Regions from separate parts of the Sporomusa rhizae genome, predicted to be linked through region 2. Evidence: riboswitches for the same ligand, from Rfam matches in the RefSeq annotation. Region 2 holds a riboswitch; each other region holds the start of a gene.
What was found. Region 2 has a riboswitch for cyclic di-GMP ahead of SRRS_RS22305 (hypothetical protein). Riboswitches for the same ligand answer to the same signal wherever they lie in the genome.
Positions count from the first base shown of each region.

Region 1: linked by a shared signal. The riboswitch ahead of SRRS_RS06910 (methyl-accepting chemotaxis protein) and the one ahead of SRRS_RS22305 (hypothetical protein) in region 2 are both predicted to bind cyclic di-GMP.
Region 3: linked by a shared signal. The riboswitch ahead of SRRS_RS07070 (diguanylate cyclase) and the one ahead of SRRS_RS22305 (hypothetical protein) in region 2 are both predicted to bind cyclic di-GMP.

Region 1 is NZ_CP156925.1:1,555,459-1,563,250, reverse strand. Features, by position in the region: gene SRRS_RS06915 (diguanylate cyclase) at 1-625, opposite strand, end outside; gene SRRS_RS06910 (methyl-accepting chemotaxis protein) at 901-2,922, opposite strand; cyclic di-GMP riboswitch class I at 3,047-3,132, opposite strand; gene SRRS_RS06905 (hypothetical protein) at 3,146-3,310, opposite strand; gene SRRS_RS06900 (methyl-accepting chemotaxis protein) at 3,388-5,406, opposite strand; gene SRRS_RS06895 ((Fe-S)-binding protein) at 5,687-7,291, opposite strand; gene SRRS_RS06890 (respiratory nitrate reductase subunit gamma) at 7,269-7,792, opposite strand, start outside.
Region 2 is NZ_CP156925.1:4,768,887-4,776,678, reverse strand. Features, by position in the region: gene SRRS_RS22325 (ArnT family glycosyltransferase) at 1-533, shown strand, start outside; gene SRRS_RS22320 (FAD:protein FMN transferase) at 679-1,689, shown strand; gene SRRS_RS22315 (hypothetical protein) at 1,826-2,329, shown strand; gene SRRS_RS22310 (TVP38/TMEM64 family protein) at 2,385-3,044, shown strand; cyclic di-GMP riboswitch class I at 3,304-3,390, shown strand; gene SRRS_RS22305 (hypothetical protein) at 3,700-4,833, shown strand; gene SRRS_RS22300 (GGDEF domain-containing protein) at 4,820-5,683, shown strand; gene SRRS_RS22295 (DUF2334 domain-containing protein) at 5,670-7,301, shown strand; gene SRRS_RS22290 (glycosyltransferase) at 7,349-7,792, shown strand, end outside.
Region 3 is NZ_CP156925.1:1,590,033-1,597,824, forward strand. Features, by position in the region: gene SRRS_RS07035 (GNAT family N-acetyltransferase) at 1-388, shown strand, start outside; gene SRRS_RS07040 (hypothetical protein) at 515-679, opposite strand; gene SRRS_RS07045 (class I SAM-dependent methyltransferase) at 961-1,836, shown strand; gene SRRS_RS07050 (flavodoxin family protein) at 1,937-2,791, shown strand; gene SRRS_RS07055 (site-2 protease family protein) at 2,867-3,706, opposite strand; gene SRRS_RS07060 (MmcQ/YjbR family DNA-binding protein) at 3,767-4,126, opposite strand; gene SRRS_RS07065 (hypothetical protein) at 4,264-4,530, shown strand; cyclic di-GMP riboswitch class I at 4,636-4,722, shown strand; gene SRRS_RS07070 (diguanylate cyclase) at 4,861-5,766, shown strand; gene SRRS_RS07075 ((2Fe-2S) ferredoxin domain-containing protein) at 6,027-6,278, shown strand; gene SRRS_RS07080 ([Fe-Fe] hydrogenase large subunit C-terminal domain-containing protein) at 6,265-7,792, shown strand, end outside.

The sequences.
Region 1 (7,792 bases), 2.6 Mb from region 2:
CACTGTTTTGAATCGTTTTGGCCACCATCTCAAGAATCTTATCGCCGGTGTCATGACCATATTGGTCATTAACACGCTTAAAATGGTCAATATCAGCAAATAGCACACCAAAGAACGGCCTACCCACTTTATTCATTTCATTCATTTTAGCTGATAATTCAATGTCAACACAACGCTTGTTTCCCAACCCTGTCAAAGAATCAATCAAAGAAAGTTCCTTAAATTGAGCTAATTGTTCTAGTAAATGTGACTTTCTAGAATTATCGCTAAATACCTCCACAGCTCCAATTATTTCATTCTGTTCATTACGAACCGGCGAAATTCGAACTAAAATAGGAATCCGATGTCCATTCTTATGCAGAAGATACAATTCTTCTTCTCTTGGGAAACCGTCTTTTAGCGTCTTAGCTAACGGACACAATTCTCCACGACAAAGTAAGCATCCCTCGCAATTAGTATGTTTGAGTATATTGTTATAACAATAGCAACCTACAACGTCTTTACTGGAATATCCCGTTAAACTTTCGGCGCTTGTATTCCAATAGATTATTTTTCTATCCTTATTGACAAAATACACACCATCATAAAGATAATCTAACAGTATCTTATAAAAAGAAAGTTCCATTCCGCTCACCTCTCTTTTTAATTTAATAAATTATGTTAATTCGTTATATGTTCCAGTTGAGCTCTGTTTTTAGACTTTTTTCATAAACATCTTTCTCTCTGATATATTATGTTATCTCACTGTTATTTGTTACATAATAACTATTGGGGAGAAAACAAAAGCAAGCCCTGTTCCCAAGGAACAGGGCTTGCCTGTATCGTCTTCCTTTTACTTATTATCTTGAAACCAATTTCCAAATTTGTGTTAACAAAAGCAGGTTTTACCACCCATAAACCTTATACTTTGAATTGGGCTATTACTGATCTGAGCTCTTCAGACATTTTAGCCAAAGCTTCACTAGAGGCGGCTATCTCTTCCATCGATGCAGACTGTTCTTCAGTGGAGGCCGAAACCGTCTGCGTAAATCCTGCTGTTTCTCTGCTTATTCTATCGATTTCCTTTATTGAAGAAACAATTTGCTCACTGCCGCCTGCCACCTGCTGAATCGCAGCAGAGATGTCATTCACTTGCTCAGATACCTGTTCAATCAAGTTCAATATTTCCCCAAAAGCCTTGCCTGCTTTATGAACTACTTCTGTACCGCGCTTAACTTCTGTCGTACCTTCAGACATCACCGCAACTGCCTGTTCAGTATCATTTTGTATTTCACCAATAAGTAATGCGATGTGTTTTGCCGCTTCCTGAGACTGCTCGGCAAGCTTACGAACTTCTTCGGCTACTACCGCAAACCCTCTCCCCTGTTCACCGGCACGGGCTGCCTCAATAGCGGCATTTAACGCCAGGAGATTTGTTTGGCCGGCAATGCCGGCGATTGTATCAACAATCTGACCGATCTCTTTGGAACGATCGCCGAGTTTAGCAACTACCTCGGCCGAACTTACTACTGTTTTTTCAATATTCGCCATTTGTTGGGTAGTATCTTCTATTGCCTTACCACCACTTTCGGCAGCAAGAGCAGTCTTTTCCGCAGTTGCAGCAACATTGCCGGAATGCGAGGCTACCTGTTGTATACTAGCAGACATTTTTTCAACAGCAACAGTGGTAACATCTACTGCTTGAAGCTGAGAAGAACTTCCTGCGGCCACTTCCGTTATAGATTCGGCTACCTGATTGACAGCTAGCGACGATTGTTCCGCACTTGCCGTAAGTTCCTCCGAAGATGCTGCAACTTGCTCTGCCGAAGTAGAGATTTGTCGAACCATGCCCCGCAGTTTTTCCGCCATAATATCGAAATGCAGCGCCATCGTCTCTAACTCATCTTTGTCTTCGCTACCACGTGTCTTGACCGTACCCGTAGCAACCACCTTGGAAGTTAAGTCACCCTCAGCTATCTTCTTAATAGCTTCATTCAGTCTTATAATTGGTTTCGTCAAACGTTTTGAAACCAGAATACCAAACCCACAAGTGGCAATAAGAATTAATCCTATTGTAATAAGTGAGGACCTAGTAAACGGCGTTAGTTTTACTAAAATTTCATCTTCCGGCACATTAATTCCTAAACTCCAGTGATTTCCAGGTATAGGAGCATAGGCAACATATCTCTTAATGCCGCTTTCCTCATAATTACTAATTCCATTTTCCGCGTTTATCATTTTATTCGTTATATTTTTCAACTCATTATTTGCATTCGGATCTGTTAGGACATTTGTCTGCATTACTTGTTCCTTATCCGGATGAATGATTGTTAATCCTTTTTCCTGGATTACATAAGCGTAACCACTTTGTGCAACCTTAATTTCATTTATTCGCTTAGTCAGTGTGTCAACCGTAACCGTTCCGCCTAATACACCCACAATCTGGTTATTTTTTCGGATTGGTGCAACTACAGATACTACCATATTACCATCTACTTTTGAAATAACAGGATCTGTGGTTGTTACCTCACCAGTAGAAATAACCTGTTTAAAGTATTCGCGGTCAGCAATGTTCGTTCTATCACCTGTTGTATGGATAGCTTGCCCTTTGGCATCCACAATCCAAAAACGTGAATAGATAGGATTACGTTTGACTTCTTCTCTTAAATAAGCGAGAGTCGCTTCGGTATTGCCGCTAACAACACTTTGATTAGTGGCCAATATCGAAACCTCAGCTTCGCGAGTTGCTATCCACATGCCAACTTCCCTTGCATAGGCATCTGCTCGATGGGTAATATCCTCCTCGGCATCTGACACCAGAATTCCTTTTGCATTATAAAAGTTACAGAGCCCTAAAATGCTTAACGTAATTAATAATCCAACCACTAAAACAGCAGTAACTTTTACCTGAATACTTTTTCCAATCCACTTAGACAAATTCATGCATTAATTCCTCCGTTCTGTGCTTGTTATCGTGTTCAGTTTTTCAAGCTAAGCATGTCTATTCAAACCCTATCAAAAAATAAAAAGAGCACCCGCCTAAGCAAGGTGCTACTATTTACAATTGACTAGCAACCTGGCAATCATAGACCAATTGTCCTTAGACCCATAGCTTTGCGCCCCAACTTTTCAGATGGTTTGCCAAATATCCATTTATTACTTTATTTTATACCATATGACAAATTTCGTCAATTAATAAAGTTATTTCCATTAATAAAGTTATAATGACAGCGCTATCCGTTTCCGTCTGAATTTCCGAAATCAGACTGGCAATATGTTTAGCAGCCTCTTGTAACTGCTCAGCCAGTTTACGAACTTCCTCTGCGAACAATAGTTAAAGACGGCACCACCTTTACGATGATGCCGTCTTTTTAATAGATTTACTTTGTCTTGCTCCTACAATACCCTTTACAACTTAAACCTAGCAACAATCATTTGTAATTCTCCAGCTAGTTTAGCTAATTCCCTGCTAGATTCGGTAACTTCCTCCATTTGCGCGAACTGCTCTTGGGTAGCGGCTGAAACATTCTGCGCTTGGCCGGCTGTGTCTTTAGTGATACTATCAATTTCATGGATTGAGCCTACAATTTGATCGCTTCCGCTAAGCATATCCTTGGCAGCTGCAGAAATTCCCCTGATCTGCTTCGAAACTTCATGAAATGCCTCGAAAACTTCAATAAAGGTTTTTCCGGCTCCAATTACGGCTTCAGTTCCACCCCTTACTTCCCCTGTCCCTTCTTTCATAGCTACTACGGCTTTATCTGTATTCTGCTGTATTTCATTAATAAGAGCACCTATTTGTTTTGCCGCTTCCTGAGACTGCTCGGCCAATTTGCGCACTTCCTCGGCTACTACCGCGAATCCTCTGCCCGCTTCCCCAGCGCGTGCGGCTTCGATAGCGGCATTTAATGCAAGTAAATTCGTCTGACCGGCAATTCCGTCAATGGCATCAACAATCTGGCCGATTTCTTTGGAGCGATCACCTAGCTTAATTACCACTTCCGAAGATCGGTTTACCGTATTCTCGATATGCTTCATCTGTTTGATCGCTTTTTCTAACATTTTGTTGCCTTGCTGCGCAGCTTCAGCTGACTCAGTCGAAGTTCCGGCGACAGTGTTCATGCTGGCTACAATTTGCTGAATACCTGCTGCCATCTGGCCAACTACCGTTGTTGTATCATTCACAGCCTTCAACTGCTTTTCAGTACCTTCCGCCACGTTACTGATAGAATTTGCTACCTGATTTACGGCTTGGGTCGACTGCTCAGCACTTGCGGTAAGTTCTTCGGAAGATGCAGCCAGCTGCTCACTGGTATTTGTAACCCGTTTTACTATTTCACGAATATTCCCCAAGAATTGATTAACATAATTTCCAAGCTCACCGATCTCGTCAGAACTATCAACCCTAATTTTCCGGGACAAATCTCCCCCTTTTTCCGACAGCTCTCGCAATTCATTAGTTAATTTATTAATTGGCCGAACAATTCGATTGGCCATCAGTAAGGAAACGATTACTAAAATCGAAATGGTTACAAGTATCCCACCATAAAAAAGATACCGGATATGGTTTAGCTTCGCTTGGTTAATTAACTCATATGTTGGTGTGAATACCGCTATAGACCAGTCATAGAGACCAACAGGAACAATGGATACACGGTAATTGGTCTCATTTACTTTGACCTCCACATTATCTCGCTTGCCGGTCTGCATCAGTTCACCCAGTCTCCGTAACTGCGGGTTTTCATCTTTAACCAGAATTCTATTCCATAAATCTTCTTTTACGGGCGAAGCTATAATCCGACCTTCCTGTCCATCGGCCCCTTTGCCCATAATAATAATATAGCCGTTTTGTCCGATTTTACTTTCGGCTAAAATACTTGATACGTACTCCATTGTTAGGAATCCGGCAAGAGTGCCTTTATATTGGCCGGCCTCCATAACCGGCACAGCCATGGGAAATACTTTGCGGCCTGTCGATTTCGAAATATTAGGCATACAAATCAAAGACTTACCATTCTTAGCCCCTTCGTAATAGTCCCGGCCTTTCAAACTAGCTGGTGGCACGGAATGTACCCCCATAGAGTGCACTATCTCAGCACCATTTATATCCGTAATAAGAATATGCGAATATACTGGAGCATCCTGTTTGGTTGAGGTCTTTACAATGTCCGCCAAATATTTGTCGGCCTGGGTTGGGTTCATCATCCTAACAATTTCGGTATTGGCTACTTGCTCTAGTATTCGTTTTTCATCTTCTAGCCTGTCCTTTATTCCACGGGCGATAACTTCTGTTTGCTGCCTGTGAGCTACAATCATCTCGTCTTCCAGGTTTTTTATAGTAGAACTGAGGAATAAGTACCCACCTGCCAACAATGTGACAGCTGTCAATCCAGCCATCGCCAATAGCAGCTTACTTTTAATTTTCATGTTCCCCTCCAGATAAATTATCCGCAGCAATTCTAACAATATTCTATATACCGACTACACTTTCCCCGATTATATAAACCCTTTCAAAAACAAGCTTTTCTACATACGTCTGGTGACACCGATAAGTCAGTTCGTGGATTTATTGAATTCTGAGTCTCTGCTACTTTGCCGAGGGTGTCGTGGAGCGGTTACTATTTGATTTTTCCCCATACAGTAAAGTGAGGCTATTTTTCCCGTAAAAATAGCCTCACTTCAGCAATAAATCCCTAGTCAAGCAAGCTTAAAACTCCTCTTCCCAACTAATAAAGGGATTAGGCATATCTACCATAGCATTGACCATGAGTTCCACTAACCCACTGTAAGTAATATTATATTTCTCCTTAAAGCCATAATGCTCCATGAGTCCGTCCCGAGCCGCACCTTTGCAATTGGAACAAGGAGCGCAATAATACTTAGGGATCGAAGGATCAAGGCAATCATGGAAAGCCGCCAATACCTGCCTGGCTTTTATTCGGCAGGCAACACTATTCCGCCATTCAGGAAAATTATGGGTGTTGGTAATCGCAAAGCCACTACCACCGCCACAGCAGTAATTATCCACGCCAGCGTTAGGCATCTCTCTGAATTGTCCGGGGGCTACAATATGCCGCAGAATATTGCGCTGCGGTGATACAATCCCCATGAGCCGAACAAGGTTACAGGGATCATGCAAAGTAACCGGAAAATTATTCTTAGCGGGATCAAATTTTATAATCCCCTGCGTGACGAAGGATTCCAACAACGGCAAACAAGATTCACGAGGAATAGCCAAGTCGCCGACACATAGCCGGTCAGCAATGGTTACCAAGGCTTTTGTGGCATGGCCGCATTCTCCTACAACAATCTTCTTCACGCCTAAGCGTTTGGCTGCCTGTATCTGGGCTATCGCAATCCTGGCAAATTGTATATCATCATACCATACGCCATAATTTACCCCTTCATAGCCCATAGCTTCACTGGACAATGTCCAATTCAGCCCCGCTGCTTCAAATAATATCGCAAAGGCAGCCGGATTTTCCGGCCAGGCCATATACTCACCGGCATTATGAATCAGTAATATATCAGCCCCAGGTTTATCAATGGGAATGGTAATCCTTCTGCCAGTCTTCTCTTCAATTATATCCTCAATGAATTCAATATTATCGCGAAATGCAGCCGGTGTCATACCTGTGGAAGAGCCTGTTTGCAAATGTTTTACCGACCCTGATTTATGTACACCCTCCGGGGCAATCCCCATCTCTTGACTGAACAGTTTGCGCAGTTCCCGGGTAAGCAGAGCGTTATCCACCCCGATTGGGCAAACAGAGGCACAACGCCGGCAAATCGTACAACGATAGGCCAGTTCCGCTAAATGATAAACTACCCGCCAGTTAAGTTCCAAATCAGCGCCTGACCATTTTCCCAACAGCTTGCCGGCCGGCGTAAAATAACGGTGATAAATCCTCCGTAAAGCCTCCGGGCGGTAATTGGGCCGATAAATATCCTGACGGCCTGTTTCCGTATAAATGGGACACGCATCATTACAGGTATTACACTGCATGCAGTATTCTGTACTTAAAGTCGTAGGCTGTAAAAATCCCCAATTGTTTTCTTTCGTAAATAGCTTTTCTAACCCTTTTAAGAAAGAGTTAACAATGTTCGCCTCTTCTTCCGGGGTTTTAGGGATAGGCAAACTGAGTGCGGAGAACCCATCCAGGGAAAAGTCATATTTCTCCTTGGTTTCCGCTTTAATCGGTCTATAGTTTTCACTATCACATCCTGGTAGCGGTTGCAAATCTTCTGCAGTAAGAGGGCATAACACGGCATCATCCAGTCCTAAATCCTTAATGCGAATTCTTTTTTTCATCCTGATTCCCTCCTTCTGCCGCCTTGTTGCCGACAGCTTGGTCAACCCAAGAACTACCGGACGAAATATGATTAGCCGCCCAGTGTAGCTGATATTGCAAATAGGAGTTAACACCTTGTTCTAATTGACTCCCAGGCTTCATGGCTTCATCATCCCACATAATAGTATGGTAAAAGAAATATTTAGCGGCAAAATGCATCATTCTGCTAAAGGGCAAATAACAAAGAAATATGCCAAAGACCGCCATCTCCAAAACAATTGGCCAGGAGCTCACACCAGCCCCACTAAAGGTTAGCAAGGCCTTAGTCTGCAGTCGAATCACTTCAAAATAAGGATCTATGGTAACCCAGGCAAAAAGACCAGATCCAAACACCAACAGCATTAAATAAAGATTAATAAAAGTCACGAAATCCGCTATATAACGCAACTCGTCATCCGTATAGCGCAGCCAAATAAGAATTACTGTTCCTAAAAAACCTCCACAAAAGCCTATTACACCTA
Region 2 (7,792 bases):
GGCGCTATAGCTGGCCGGTTGTATTATCGGGACTTGTCCTCCTTTTAGTTGCCGGTATGTATTTGGGCGTTAAGATGATGCCTGAACTGACAACAGGACTAATTTTATTGTCTGTTGTAATGATAATGATGGCCGGTACAGTTTGGTATGCAGTAAAAAGAGGTAATCCCTCGGTAGGTTTTTGGGGACAAGTTGTAGCAATGAGCATTGCTGCAACTATATTTATAGCAGTTTTACTGCCTGCAGCTGCCCCTCAATTTACAACTCGTGGCATTGCAAGTCAATTTAGTGCCGTGTATGATGGAAAGTCACCTGTCTACGTTGTGAAGTTTTTACACCCAGGTTTTACATTTTACACGAATGTATATGGTACTGAAGTCTTAACCAGTGCTGATATTTCGAAGGCAGTGGCGAAAAACTCTAGTGCCTACTATGTCATGCGGCAGTTGGAGTACAAGGCGCTAGGTGCCAGGGAACGTGCAGACCTGACGATCGTGGCACAGTCCAATGAAATGTTACTGCTCAAGCAGTAGATAAGAGAACGATTTTATTATGCTGTTCATTAATACTTTAGCTATGGCCTTAGCTGGTTTTTTCTGATACTATGGAATTAAAATTAACTGTGATCTTACATATATGCTTGAAGAAGCTCACTAAGAAAGAAGGGACGATATAATATTGCTACGCAGATTGGTATGTATTTCATTAATTTGTCTAATGCTCTTTTCCCTTGTCGGTTGTTCCCCGACGGCTTTATTTTCTCCTAAGCCCTATAAAGACACTCAATTCCTAATGGATACCATCATCGAAATTACCGCATATGGTTCCAATAAAGAAGCAGCAGTTAAGAGTGCCTTCGACGAATTCCAACGGATTCAGTCCATCAGTGACCGTTTTAATCCCGAAAGCCAGTTATCAAAAATTAATCAAATGGCAGGAATCGCTCCTGTTCAAGTAGATAGTGATTTGGTCAAAATGATTAACGACGCAATAACCATTTCGGAAAAAACAGACGGAGCCTTCGATATAACGATCGGTCCACTCACCGAATTATGGGGAATTGGCCATAAAGGAGAGTTTGTGCCTTCCCAAGCAGAAATTAATAAGGTTTTACCGCTTGTCAATTACAGAAAAATTCAAGTGGATTCAAATAATAACACGGTATATCTGCCCGAGAAGGGTATGTCATTGGATTTGGGTGGCGTAGCTAAAGATTACGCACTAACCAGAGCGGCAGCCATCTTAAAATCACTGGGTATTAAGTCGGCCTTAATTAACGCCGGCGGGGATATTCAGGTTATTGGGACAAGACCGGACGGCAAACCTTGGCGAATCGGTGTACAGGACCCACGTAATTCAGAAGGAGTTATTGCCAAAGTAACATTAACGAACTGGAACATGATGCAGACATCTGGTGACTACCAACGCTATTTCATTAAAGATGGAGTGCGTTATGCTCACATATTAAATCCTAAAACGGGTAGACAACCGACCGAAATAGCCAGTACAACTTTGGTTTATAACGATGTGGACGTTCCTAACGATATTGCTAGTTCGGGATTTATAGTTTTGGGATTAGAACGCGGTATGGAGGCATTAAAGCAATTCCCCGGCGTAGAGGCAATAATTGTAACTACCGATGGAAAAGTCATTACTACTCCCGGTCTCAAGGATAATGTGGAATTATAGAACTTGTAAAGTGTAAACAATAAAGAAGGAATGTCTCTGCAACAGGGACATTCCTTCTTTGACATTTTAATGATATACTCTAAATACATCTAGTAGAAGGGGTAGGCAAAGTCTTGCTTTAGAGGTGGTTTGTTTTATGGTGAATTCGTGGAAAAGTTTTGCAGTAGGCGCTATGGCTATGTTTGTTTTTGTAGCGGTTTATATGTTTTTTACAGGGACGGATAAGAGCTCGGTTGTTCCTGTTACTCCTGAAATAGGCGTAACGGAAGCCGAAGACTTGTCTAGTAAAGTTACAATTACGCCATTGCCGTCATTGCGGATTGTCCGCGGAACAGAAGTACCGTTTAAGGGGAAAATAGAGTTGCGGCAGGCGATTGCCGGGCGCGCGGCCAAAGATATAGCGATAGTCAACTTCCAGGCAACCGGTGAACATGCCGATAAATCAGTAATTAAGATTGTATGGGACAATGGTGAGGTTGAAAAGGTTGTTCCCGGTACAAATAATAAACGATTTGCTCCGGAAAAGCGGGCTGTCGAAATAGTAGTAACAGGCTACAGCATGCATGAACGGCGGCTTTTTAAGGACAGCAGCCGGGACGGTATGCTGACATGGGAAATTCGTTACGAACCGGTGGATTAGTTTATTCCATATTTTTCTTTACATTTTGGAATTTTTGAGGCTATAATTAACCGTTATGAGATATTATAATCAAACTGCGATCAGACCGGCTGGTTATCTTGCGGGGTTAATTGTACTGGGAATTATATATGTGCATGAGTTCGGCGTTGAGCGGTTTAGACCGGAGACAATCCGGGATACGATTCTGTCATTCGGTTGCTGGGGACCGCTATTGTATGTGCTAGGTAATGCCGTTCGTCCGTTTTTCTTCTTTCCTGCTATTATTATGGGCGTTGCCGGCGGTTTGGCATTTGGTCCGCTGTGGGGAACAATATATCTCATCTTTGGTACATTGTTTGGTGCCGCTTTGTGTTTTGGGGCAGCCAGGCTGCTGGGACGCGAAAGACTCAAACGGTTTTGGCCTAAGTGGACACTGCTGGAACAACTGGATAGCCAGACTGAGCTACACGGGTTCAGGACGTTGTTAGTGCTGCGTCTAGCTCCTATCTTCCCGTGGGATGCGGTAAGTTTTCTTGCCGGGTTATCCAAGGTGAGTTTTTGGCCGTATTTTGCGGCGACCGTGATCGGTAGTATCCCTGGCGCGATTGCATTTTGTTATTTTGGCAATGCCTTGACGCAGTCTTTGGCAACGGCGGTGACAGTTGCCGCCATCATTATTATTTTGACTGTTGGATTGCAGGTGCTGAGCCGGAGCGTTGGACAGAAGAATTTATAAATAACTTCCCATGATTTAAAAAGTATAGAAAGCATGGTTAAATAGAAACAGCCTTGAACGTAAGCCAGATCGCCGGCAGGGAGTTCAAGGCTGTTTTTTTACTAAGCAAAAATTGGTTAGGCGAGAGAGATTATTAAGTACAGTTTTTTGACTTTCAGGTAACTAGTAAAAGGCTTTTATAACACAGATATGTAAAATTTATCTAACTTTTTGATTGACAGTTTCCATATCCTCCAAGTAAAATATAGGTAAAATAACTAAATGATGGTGGCATACCTGTCGAAAGGCAGGGACGCAAAGCCGTGGGTCTAACGGAAAATTTACCTATGACTGCCTGGTTGCTCTTACAATAATTTTGTGAGTGTAACCGGCTTTTTTTGTTTTATCAAACTGGTATGGTAACTATATTAAGTTAATATAGTTTAGAGAATTTAGCTATTTGGCAGTTCCAACAATGAGATTCGTGAAACGGGCAGTGGCCTGTCTTTTTGTTTATAAAGCTTACATAATACTTCTTCTTTTCATGAATTTCCAGAAAATAAATTTCCCAAGGATATATACAAGAAGTACCAATGTAGGTATAATTATGATCTGCAGCTAATTTTTATTTTTTAGTTTTTATTCTTAATGAAAGTTGAGAAAGGAGATAAATGCAATGAAAAAAAGGTCATTGTTTTTTGTATGTATGATTGTACTGGCAGTTATAGTACAATTCAGGTTTTTTAATGAACCTACGAATAATAAATTAACGGAGGCAAAAGTGAATCCGGATTCAACCTTAGTTAATAACCCTAAGCCCGAGGAAATACAAGGCTTTCAGTTCCTCCAAACAAAAATGCGGAGTTCGAAAGGTATAATAAGATATTTGGTTGAGTCCAAGTCGCCTGCCACATATGGTGTAAGTGAATCCATGGGTCAAGCTATGGAGTACACTGCTTTGCTTGGTGACGCCAAACTGTTTAACGAGTATGCTGCTACAACTGACAAATATTTTAGAGATCCTTCCGGTTACTATTATTGGAAGATTGATGTCATTAGCAAAAAGGGTGAAACTACCTCCGCTTTAGTTGATGATTTAAGAATCGCTAAGGCTTATTTTATTGCAAACGAAAAGAAACTTGGCAATTATGACAAGCAAATAGAAAAGCTGGCGGAAGACATCTACAAGTTCGATGTGGATACCCAAGGCTACCCTTGTGACTTTTATGATGGAACTGCTAAAAGTAGGGCAAATGAGGTTTCCTTGTTTTATCTGGATGTAGAAACTATGGAAAAATTAAGTAAAGTTAATGCGAATTGGTCTGTACCACATAAAAATGCCGTCAGCATTTTAAGTAATATGCCGGAAAATCAGCACGGTTTCTACCCGCAAACTTTTAAAATCGATACTAAACAATATATTTGGCCTTCTTCCATTAATATGGTTGAAAATTTATATACCGCAATCGATGTATATAAAGCTGGGAAAAGTACTAGTTCCTTTATAAGCTTTTTAAAAACACAAATAAAGCAAGGAAAGATATATAATCACTATAATTCTGACGGAACACCCGCCGATCAGGATGAGTCTACTGCTATATATGCATTAGCAGCACGGTTTTTGGTATTAAATAATGAATTTGAGGCAGGCGAATGGTGTTACCGCCAGACACTGGATCTTCAAATTAGTGACAAAAACGCCTTTGCGGGTGGTTTTGGCGAGCCGGAGACCGGGCTTGTTTATGCTTTTGATCAGTTAGAAGCACTTTTAATGTTGAGGACGGTGGAAATCAAGAATGATAGCCAATGATATGTTCATACGAAAGGATATTCTTTTCTTTAATATCATGCTGGTATTTATTTTGGCTGTTACTGCGATTATGTTGCTTTATGCGCCAAGTATGGGGTCTTTTAACTTGTTTATCCCCTTTGCCTGTATGCTGTTCAACATGAATCTTAGTTATACATTAGGCTTACAACGAGGTTTGATGGCAGCTATTGTCCTTACCTTTGCTTTCGGTAGTTATATTATCTATGAAACATCCATTGTTAACCGGATTGTTGAGGTTAATTTTGCTTATATATCCTGGCTGTTCTTTTTTCCACTCAGCAGCATATTGGCAGGCCAGCTATCGCTGGTTGTTTCTAGATATAGACAAGAGTTGGAGAATAAGAAGAATCTAGAGCAATTGGTAACGCTTGATGCTTCGACCGGTCTATATAATAGTCAGGGATTTTTCCGGAAACTGGATGAGGAATTTGTCCGTGCCAAGCGGTATAAAACCTGTTTCTCTATTTTGTTGATCAGAATATCGAATTTTGATGAACTGCGGCTAATATACGGGGAACTGGACTCTATAAAAATTTTACAATCGGTGGCTGAGAAGGTAGAAGCTCAGACGCGTTTCTCTGATATTAAAGCATTGATTAGTTCTGACATGCTCAGCATTGTACTTACTGAAACCAACGAAGACGGAGCTAGAGTTGTTATAGAAAAATTACATCAGGCGTTAGATCGTATCACAACAGAGATTAGGGGTACCAAGAAAGTTATTCGTATAAAACCGAGCATTGGGATCTCTAGTATTAGAGAGGGCGATGCGGATGTCCTGGAAGCCTATGAACGAGCTAAGGAAGAACTTAATTATGACAGGGGTTAATAAGAGAGCAATTATATTTTTTCTGCTTGCTGTATTCATCCTTGCTCTTTGTTCGCCAACAAGCAGTTATGGCAGTGCTCCAAGGGTAAAGACATATATTCTCTATGATAGCCCCAACCGCTTTGGTGACAGTTTTCCGCTGGTTAACGCCTTAATTGAACATTTGGGGCATTTCGACTTAGACTGTCAGCCGATGGCGCTGGAAGAATGGAAAGCAGGCGCACTGCAAGACGCAGAATTGGTTGTATATGTGGGGTTAAGAGATGTAATATTACCGCAGGGTTTATTGCAAGAAATAGCACATGCCCCGAAGATAATCTGGTTTGAAAAGAATATTGAGCAATTGGCAGCCTATTTACAGTGGCAAGATTTTAAATTAGAGGGAGTTTCCAACGGATGGTCGGTTATTAACTATAAGAAAGACATGTTCCTTAGTGATTGGATGAACGTGGTTATTACACAGCCAGGGCAATCCGCTCAGGTTTTTGCTACCGTAAAGGATGTAGTGAACAGTAAGCCGCTGGCATGGCAGCGCGGCAAGGTGTTTTATTCCGGATTTTTAGAGGTACATCCGAGTCATATGCTTACCTTGAGTGGATTGCTTCATCAATTTATCTCAAATCAGAACGATAGCCATTCACAGTCACACAAAGCGCTGTTACGCATCGAAGACGTCAGCCCGCTGGTTAACCCTGAAGCAGTTAGTGCGGTTATTGCGACTATTAAAAAATATAATATTCCATTTTCCATTGGAGTTATTCCGGTGGGAGTTACAGCAAATGACAATCGTAAATATTTACATGAATCTCCGAAATTGGTGAAAGTGCTTAAAGAAGCGCAGGACAATGGAGCCAGTATTATTATGCATGGCTATACACATCAAAATAAGTATTCACCCAAAACTGGGGAAGGTTATGAGTTTTGGAATGCACGTGATGATAAACCAATGGAGAACGATGAGGCCTTTACTCAAGAGCGGATGGAAGCCGGCATTGAAGAACTTGTTCGATGTGGGTTAATTCCTGTTGCCTTTGAGCCGCCGCATTATGCGATGAGTCATACTGGCTACCAAGTGTTATCCCGGTATTTCAATATTTTTTCCGGTCAAATTCAGATTTCCGATAAGAGTGACCAACTATCCTTGGCGCTTCCCTATTTGTCGACATCCACCTATTTAAATGGCATGATGGTCATACCGGAAAATATGGGTTACTACGATGGTAAGACGTTTTTAGTTGAACACATGTTGAAAAGTTCAGAGCAAATACTGGATATTCAGGATGGGTTTGCCTGCTTTTTTTATCATGGTTATCTGCCACCAGATAAACTGCCGTCCATTATTGAGGGTTTGAAAAAGCAAGGATATGAATTCTTTGATTTACGTCAGCTTCCGATCCAGGTTCAATCGCAGAATATAAAAATAACCGGACAGGATGGGCAATTAAAGGTTGAGGTAGATGCTAAACTGCAATCTTCCTGGGGGAATTCTGCTATATCTGACGGTTTTTTTGAAAAAGTGGGTTCTGTTCATATAATGCTGCTATTACTCATTTTGGCTGTATTTGGCGGTATCATTATTCACCTGAGGGCGAATGCCAATAAACATTACGAGGGATGACAAAACAATAGTCATGGGATATTGCGGAAATAGGGAGTGACGGCTGTTTGCAATTTGTAGATAACTTATTTATTGCCTCTCTTATTGCTACCTGGTTGATTCTTTTTTATCACGTAGCTTTAACCATCGGCGGTTACCGGCATTTTGTTAAGACTTTGACCTCAGCGGAGCCCGCTGTCGAACTTACAGAGTACCCTATGGTAACTGTACTGATTCCGGCGCATAACGAAGCCATGGTAATCGGCAGGACGGTGGATGCTATGGCACGGTTAATATATCCGAAAGACCGATTAGAAATTATTGTTGTTAATGATTGTTCCACAGACCGGACAGGAAAAATTTTGGCAGAGAAGTGTCAAAAATATTCTCAGTTAAAAGTAGTAACTCTCGCTCCCCCTCTCGGGGCTAAAGGTAAGTCTAATGCCCTAAATAACGGCCTTGCGGCGAGTAAGGGAGAATATATCGTAGTATATGACGCAGATAATACGCCG
Region 3 (7,792 bases), 2.7 Mb from region 2:
CTATCTGTTAAAAAAGGGGTTTGAAGTCGCCGATACGGCACAACCCTATTTTGAGTTACTGGTAAAAAGGCTTAAGGATGACGCCGTAATGCCTAAGTTTAAAGAAACTGTAAAAACGCCCTCTATTACTTATCGCCGGGGATTAACCGTGCTGTATACCGACCAATGTCCCTTCGTCGATTATCATGTACACAATGAATTGGATATCATCGGTCAGGAATTCAATATTCCTATACAACGCATCAAGTTGGAAAGCAAAGAACAAGCGCAGCAATCGCCTGCTGTATTTACAACCTATAGTGCTTTTTATAATGGCGATTTTTTAACTCACGAAATTCTTACCAAAACAAAGTTCGGTAAGCTGTGGGAAAAAATGAAGAACATTTAAGGCTACCTGTCGGTTTAATTACAGTTAAAGAGGCTTCTTTATTAGTATCTGAACAAAGCAAAATGTAATATAGCCGATCCATAAAGTGGGCTAAAAAGCGAAGCACCGCTGTGTCCTATAGTAAAACTATGTAATGGGGATGGTGCTGCTGCGTTCAATGACGTTGGAAGCAGCCCAAACTCCCAGATTAAAAGCACCAAAGCCGCCAAGTACAGCTTCGAATTTTTCGGTCGTAAGATACTCTGGCTTACTAGTAACTGCACGAAATTGTATATATTTAAATAGCAGCAAAGTCTTTATTGAATTCCTCCTAAATTATGGTTTTTTCCTTTTAAAAAAGATGTTCATACCCATTAGATGGACAGTCGAAACAGATGTAAGCGGTACAGCAAGAGGCGTGTTAACTATAGAATCAAGCTTTTTAATCCGATTCTCCTGAGTGATTTCCATAGGGGAGTCGATTGGTACATGTACCTATTTATTTGAAGTTTACATTTTAGAGGATAAAAATGGGAAGTATAGAAGTTATTTGATAATGTAAAATTAATTCAAAATCATAGCAGGGTGATAGCGTGAATAATAGAGTTGAAGGCAAAGTATCCATAACTGCACAGGGAACGTGCCTGGGCCGGACAGTATCTTATTATGAGAAAGATATAAATTACAAAAGCAATGACTATATTGCTCCTATTCTCGTACCATCTTATCTTGGTTTATTAGCTAAATATGGATTTTCCCGAAAAATACTGAAAAAGCAATTTTTGAAAGCTCCGGGGAATTACGAATATCTTATTGCCAGGACAAAATTTATTGATAGTATTTTTGAAAATATTGATGACAGTATTGAACAGGTATTGATATTTGGAGCTGGCTTTGATTCCCGTGCTATTCGCTTTAAAAGTAAGTTAGCGAAGGCAACAGTATTTGAACTTGATGCTCCGGGAACACAACAAATTAAAATAGATAGATTCAGGGGCCAACACATTGAGTTTCCGGAAAATCTAAAATTTATTTCAATTGATTTCAATCACGAATCGTTATCTAAAAAGTTAGAAGAAACCGGCTTTGAAAAAAATAAAAAATGTCTTTTCTTACTAGAAGGATTAACGATGTATCTAAATCAAGAATCTATCGATAATACATTTAATCTAGTAGATAACTATTCGGGAGAAAATAGCCTAATTGTTTTTGATTATGTTTCTGCTTCGATGGTTAGTCGAGAGAAAACCTACAATGATCCCAAGATTAGACAGTACTATGAATTTCTTGCTAAAGTTGGTGAAAAACCCCGTTTTGCGATAGACGGACAGATTCAGGATTTTCTGGCAAACTATAATTTGCTTTTGCTAGATGAATTAGATTCGACTAGATTAGCAAAAAAATATTTCAATAAAGATGACTTTGGCCTAATAGCCCAAAAGTTTAGAATCGTAATGGCCAAGAAGTAACTGGGGTGGCTTTCAAAGTGGTGGTAGGGTGGTTAATTTTGATTGGGTAGATTGATTTTTTAATTGGATTTTGATAATAAAATCAAAGGTGGGAGCTTCTATGAAGGTATTAGGTTTAGTGGCGTCACCCAGAAAACTGGGGAATTCCGAGATATTAGCGAAAGAAATGTTGGCCTCCTTGCCGGATGAAGTGGAAAAAATGATGATCCGGCTCACTGATCTTGATATAAAACAGTGCAGCGCTTGTTACGCCTGCCTGCCGGAGGACAAGGACTGCGTCATTAAAGACGATCTGGGTTTCCTGCTGGAACAGATAAAGGCGGTTGATGCTGTTATCATTGCCACACCTTGTTACTTTTTAGGTACTCATACCACACTGAAACTTATCAGCGACAGGCTGATTTCCGTTTTGCAGCAAGCGAAAGAATTTGCCGGTAAGAAATGTGTCGTCGCGGTATCTTACGGAATTACAGGATGGGAAGGGTATGCCCGTGAGGCCGCAGTCAATCTTGCTCGCTTTTTTCATTTGGATGTAGTGGGGACAATGCTGGTCCATGCAGCAAGTCCGGGAGAAGTTGTAAAAACGGAAGTGCTCGATCAGGCGCGCCGTTTGGCGTCAGCGCTCGTAACCGGTGAACAGGAGGCAACCCGTTTGCCGGTTCATGCTTGCCAGTTGTGCGGTAACACACTGCTTAAGCTAATGCCTACCGGGGAAGTAAAATGTCCGATGTGCGGGGCAGATGGCAAAATCGAGGTAAATGAAAGAGAATTTACGGTTCAGTTTGCAATCCCCAGGCATAACCGATTTTCTCCTGAAGGTATGACTGAACATGGTAAAACTCTGGAGGCTATAAAAAATCAATACATAGCGGAACGCCATGAATTGAACAAACTAAGAAAACCTTACCAGCATTATAACTGGTGGATTAAGCCGGAATCAAATGAAAAAAACTGAAGCTCATTAGCAGCTTCAGTTTTTTTTACATAGTGTATGAAAGGGACTCACAGAGTTTTTCTGTTTCTTGAGTTGCTAGATCCTTGGCCGCAATGCCTCGGCCGTAAAGTGGGTTTCATAAGTAAGTATTCCGCTTAATAACAGCAGTGCCAAATAGGCAAATCCTATTTTCAGACGAAATGAAGAATCGGTTGCATAATATTCGTCATGGCGATGTTTCCAGAAGTCCCATGCCCGATGAATAGCTCCGAATAAGATCAGAATGAGAATGGGGCTGAAGCTGAACCACAAAAGTAACCCAATCAGAGGAATGCCAATGAGCCAGATGTAGGGAGATACCGCTCCGGCAATCCGACCGCCATCTAATGGCGACGCTGGGATAAGATTAAACAGTGTGAGAAAATAACCGGTAAAAGCTAAAGAAAATAGCAAGGGAGAATGTAACAGGTAGGCAGCCAGATGAAAGGCCACTGTGGCTAACAGGCCAAATAAGGGTCCGCCATAGGCAATGATGCTTTCAGTTGCCGCATCATTAGGCTGTTCCTTAATACCAATGAGTGCTCCCAAAAAAGGAATAAAAACAGGGGCCGTTACCGGAATGTTCTGTTGCCGGGCTGCAACCATATGTCCATACTCGTGAATCGCAATGAGCAAAACAAAACCAATTGCCCACCATAGCCCGTAAAACCAAGCATAAACACCAATAGTTGCCAGCATGGAGAGGGTGGTTATACCAAACTTACTAAACTTTAGAAGGAACACTAATCCTTTGAGAAATCCCAAAACAGTTTTCCATTTCATTAACACCAGTAGCGCGGCAAATACTCCGCCCAGCCCAAATCGCTTATACCAAGGTGGTCGCACTGGCGGTGGCGTGTTATCCAATTGTTCGTTCATTTCGTCTTCTCTATTCAAGGCAATACCTCAACTTAACATTATTAATTATTGACCATATCCTCAAAGCAACAGATGCATTCACCAATCCCCGCCGGAGCCACTTCTCAGCCTTTTGGGGAGTGATTTATAGACTAAGTCATAAGAATGATCGATTAATCCTCTTATTTCTTGTTCGGGAATACTTCCATCAAGTATCACTGTATTCCAATGGCGTTTATTCAAATGGTATCCCGGGGTAATGCTGGGATATTGTTTTCGCAGTATTTCTGAATAGTTTGGGTCGCATTTCAAGGCAAGATTGTCCTGACCGTCCCGGCGAGACAGTAGAGCGAACATTTTAGACGCAACTTTGATAACAATTACGTCGGGACCAAAAGGGTAATCTTCGACGGCGCCCGGTTTGGCTAAGCAATAAGAATATAAAGCTTTAGAATGCAAGGTTATGCTCCTTTCACAAAAAAACTTATAAGAAGTATTCTATCAGAATAAAAATATACCTTTATTTTGAAACAAGTTGACTAATTGCATACTATTTCTCATTAGATTATAATGATAGTAACACAGGAGGTGTTTGCATGTCCAAGAAAAAAGTAATCATTAAATGTGGAACCATTAACCCGAATACCCTTAAAGTTGCCGGTAAACCTAACCGGGCAATGACTCCAGAGGTTAAGTTGGCCCCCGTTTGGATCGACCGAAAAAATGACTATAGGCGTCATAAAGAAAAGCAAAAAATCCGCCGTTATTCCGATGAATATGGAAACGGCGGATTTTATTTATCTATAAATCCAAATTCTGATATTACTCATCAAAAACGGATTGATGAGTTTATCGCTTTGTGAATGGAAAATGGGTTCGAAAGCTGGAGAGCGTAGTACTTTCGTTTTACAAATGACTTTTTACGACATTTTTTTTATTTTTTGATGATAAAATATTAGTAGTAATTGAATACTTTGAGGCAAACCATCCGAAAGGATGGGACGCAAAGCCGTGGGTCTACAGATTCGTTAGTCTAAGATTGCCAGGTTGCATCATTTAAATCAATGATGAACCGAGCAATCTTTTTCATTTTAAAATGGAGAATAACGATAGAAATTGATTTTTTGTCAACTAATATTCTGCGTTAGTTGATAATAATTAGTTGTATGTATGAAAGGAAAGGAACGAAAAGTATGAATTCAGCAAAGCAAACTATCCTTATTGTTGATGATATACAATTTAATCGTCAATTTTTAAAAAATGTTCTTCAAGATGAATATAATGTAATTTGTGCAGACTCGGGGAAGATGGCTATAGAAATTGTTATGTCGCAACCAATTGATCTGGTTTTACTGGATATAATTATGCCTACTATGGATGGCTATGAAATTTGCCGGTGGATCAAGACAAATCCAGGCACCAAAGATATTCCAGTCATCTTTGTTTCTATAAAAGACGATCCTGAAGACCAAACTACTGGGTTTTCATTGGGAGCAATCGACTATATTACTAAGAATACTGATGCATCTATAATTAAAGCGCGTGTAAAAAATCACCTTGAGTTAAAGAAACAGCGGGACATGTTAATTCAAGAATCTATTAACGATTTTTTGACAGGTATACCTAATCGCAGGTATTTTGATGAAATTCTGGCAACAAAATGGCGACAGGCACTGCGTGATAATGAATATTTGTCCATTCAGTTAATTGATATAGACTTTTTTAAAAATTATAATGATTTTTATGGCCATATAGAAGGTGATCGGTGCCTTAAGTTAGTGGCCGATGCGTTAAAAAAATCGTTGCTACGACCACTTGATATAGTCGCTAGATATGGAGGAGAGGAATTTATAGTACTGCTGCCGCTAACGCCGCGCGACGGTGCGATAAAAGTCGCAAAGAGAATTCAGGAAAACATAAGTGCGTTAAACATTACCCATCAGCTCTCTTCAGTTAATGATTTTGTTACAGTCAGTATTGGCATAGCAACGATAAAGCCTGAAGAAAACCTTGATGCAACGATACTTATTAAACGAGCCGACTATGGGCTCTACAAGGCCAAAAACGAAGGTAGAAATCGATTTATTGCCATTGAATAATTACTATTATTTCCTTGTACTTGAGAAAGTCACCGCTTTAGCCAGCAGGCAAGAGCGATGGCTTTTTTTTCAAGGCATGGCGACGGAGTAATTCACTCGACAGTTTAAAAAGAGAGTGGTAAAATACTATTGAAACGTAACAAATACGTTTTGCTGCATATCAAACATCTCTTTATCGAACTACGACTTATTTATAATAATAAGGAATATAATAACGAAGATAAGTGAAAAAATTCACTCAATTTACGAGGGGTATAATTATGCTGAAATTGTCCATTTGTTTTGGGAGTGCCTGCCATTTACAAGGCGCTTATAGTGTTCTCAATGCGTTTAAAGCATTAATCGACAAATATGAAATTCAAAGTGAAATCGATCTTGAGGGAAACTTTTGTCAGGGACAGTGCACCGAAGGCGTGATTATTAAAATAAACGATGAAATTATTAAGAACGTATCCAAGGAAAAGGTATTTGAAATATTTAAGGACAAGGTGCTGGGAGGTGGACAATATTAACACTATCATAACTCGCAAGGTAAATTGTCAGGATTGTTTTCGTTGTGTGCGTGCATGTCCTGTTAAAGCAATTGGAATAGTTAAAGGGCAAGCCAGTGTTATTCCGGAAAGATGTATTCTTTGTGGCCGTTGTGTAGTGGAGTGTCCGCAGCAGGCGAAAGAAATTGATAGGCAAATAGAAAAACTGACGGCAGCTGTTGCAACCGGTAAACAAGTAATTATAAGCTTAGCCCCCTCGTATATAGCGGCTTTTCCTGAATACTCATTGGAAGACTTGACACACCGATTGATAAATGCAGGGGTTAGTGCGGTTGTAGAAACAGCTACGGCAGCTGACCAGGTTTCGAAGGCGTATGCTCGACATATTAAAGCCGATAATCCTGTCAATCATACTGTTATTTCCTCCTGTTGCCCGGTTATTGTAGATATTGTTGAAAGATATTATCCTAAATTAATCAACAATCTAGCGCCGGTTTTATCGCCAATGCTTACTCATGCCAAGCTTATTCGAAGGGAGTTTGGAGAAGACTGCTTTGTCATATTTGCCGGACCATGCATAGCGAAAATTGCTGAAGGCCGCTCGCTGTATTCTGAAGTGGACGCGGTTATCACTTTTGATCAGCTTAGAGAATGGCTAAATGAGCGTAACGATATGGTTTCGATAATAAATCCCCTAAAGCTTCAGGAATTACCGGAATCAACTTATGCAGGACGCTGTTTCCCTGTAGCTGGCGGGGTGCTTATGCCTTTTGGTTCGCAAGTTTCGGACGAGGATGTTATAGCAGTCGATGGAATAGAAAATTGTCTGGAAGTATTTGAAGGGTTAAGCAAGCTGGAGTTTTCTCCAAAATTCGTTGAGGCCATGGCTTGTGCTGGCGGGTGTATCAATGGTCCTGCTATGGGGACGCATCAATTAATGCAAACCAAAAGGAACAAGATAATGAACTACGCCAAGAATGCTTTGCCTAATACATGTCCCCAGGAAGATGACTTGGCGGCAAGTAATCTGGACTTATCACGAAATTATGCAGCAAAACCGATAAACGCCGTTATACCTGCGGAAGCTGAAATAAAAGAAATTCTCAAACAGATAGGAAAATTTTCTCCCAAGGACGAAAAAAATTGCGGCGCTTGCGGATACAATACTTGTCGCGATAAGGCAATTGCTGTTTTTCAGGGTATTGCCGAAATTAACATGTGCTTACCTTATATGCGTTCTAAAGCAGAATCATTTGCCAATATTATTGTAGAGAATTCATTAAATGCGATAATTGCTGTCAATGAAAAAATGATTATCAAAGAATTCAATCCGGCAGTTAAACGAATGTTTGGTATAGTACAAGAAATTTATAAGGGTATGAGTCTAACGGAATTGTTTGATTGCTCAGATTTTATGGTTGCCACGAAATTGGGGCATAAGATTGTTGGTAAACGGGTTGAGTACCCTGAATATGGTATTATTACCGAACAAATGATTATTCCAGTACCTAAGCATAGTTTGGTAATTGCTATCA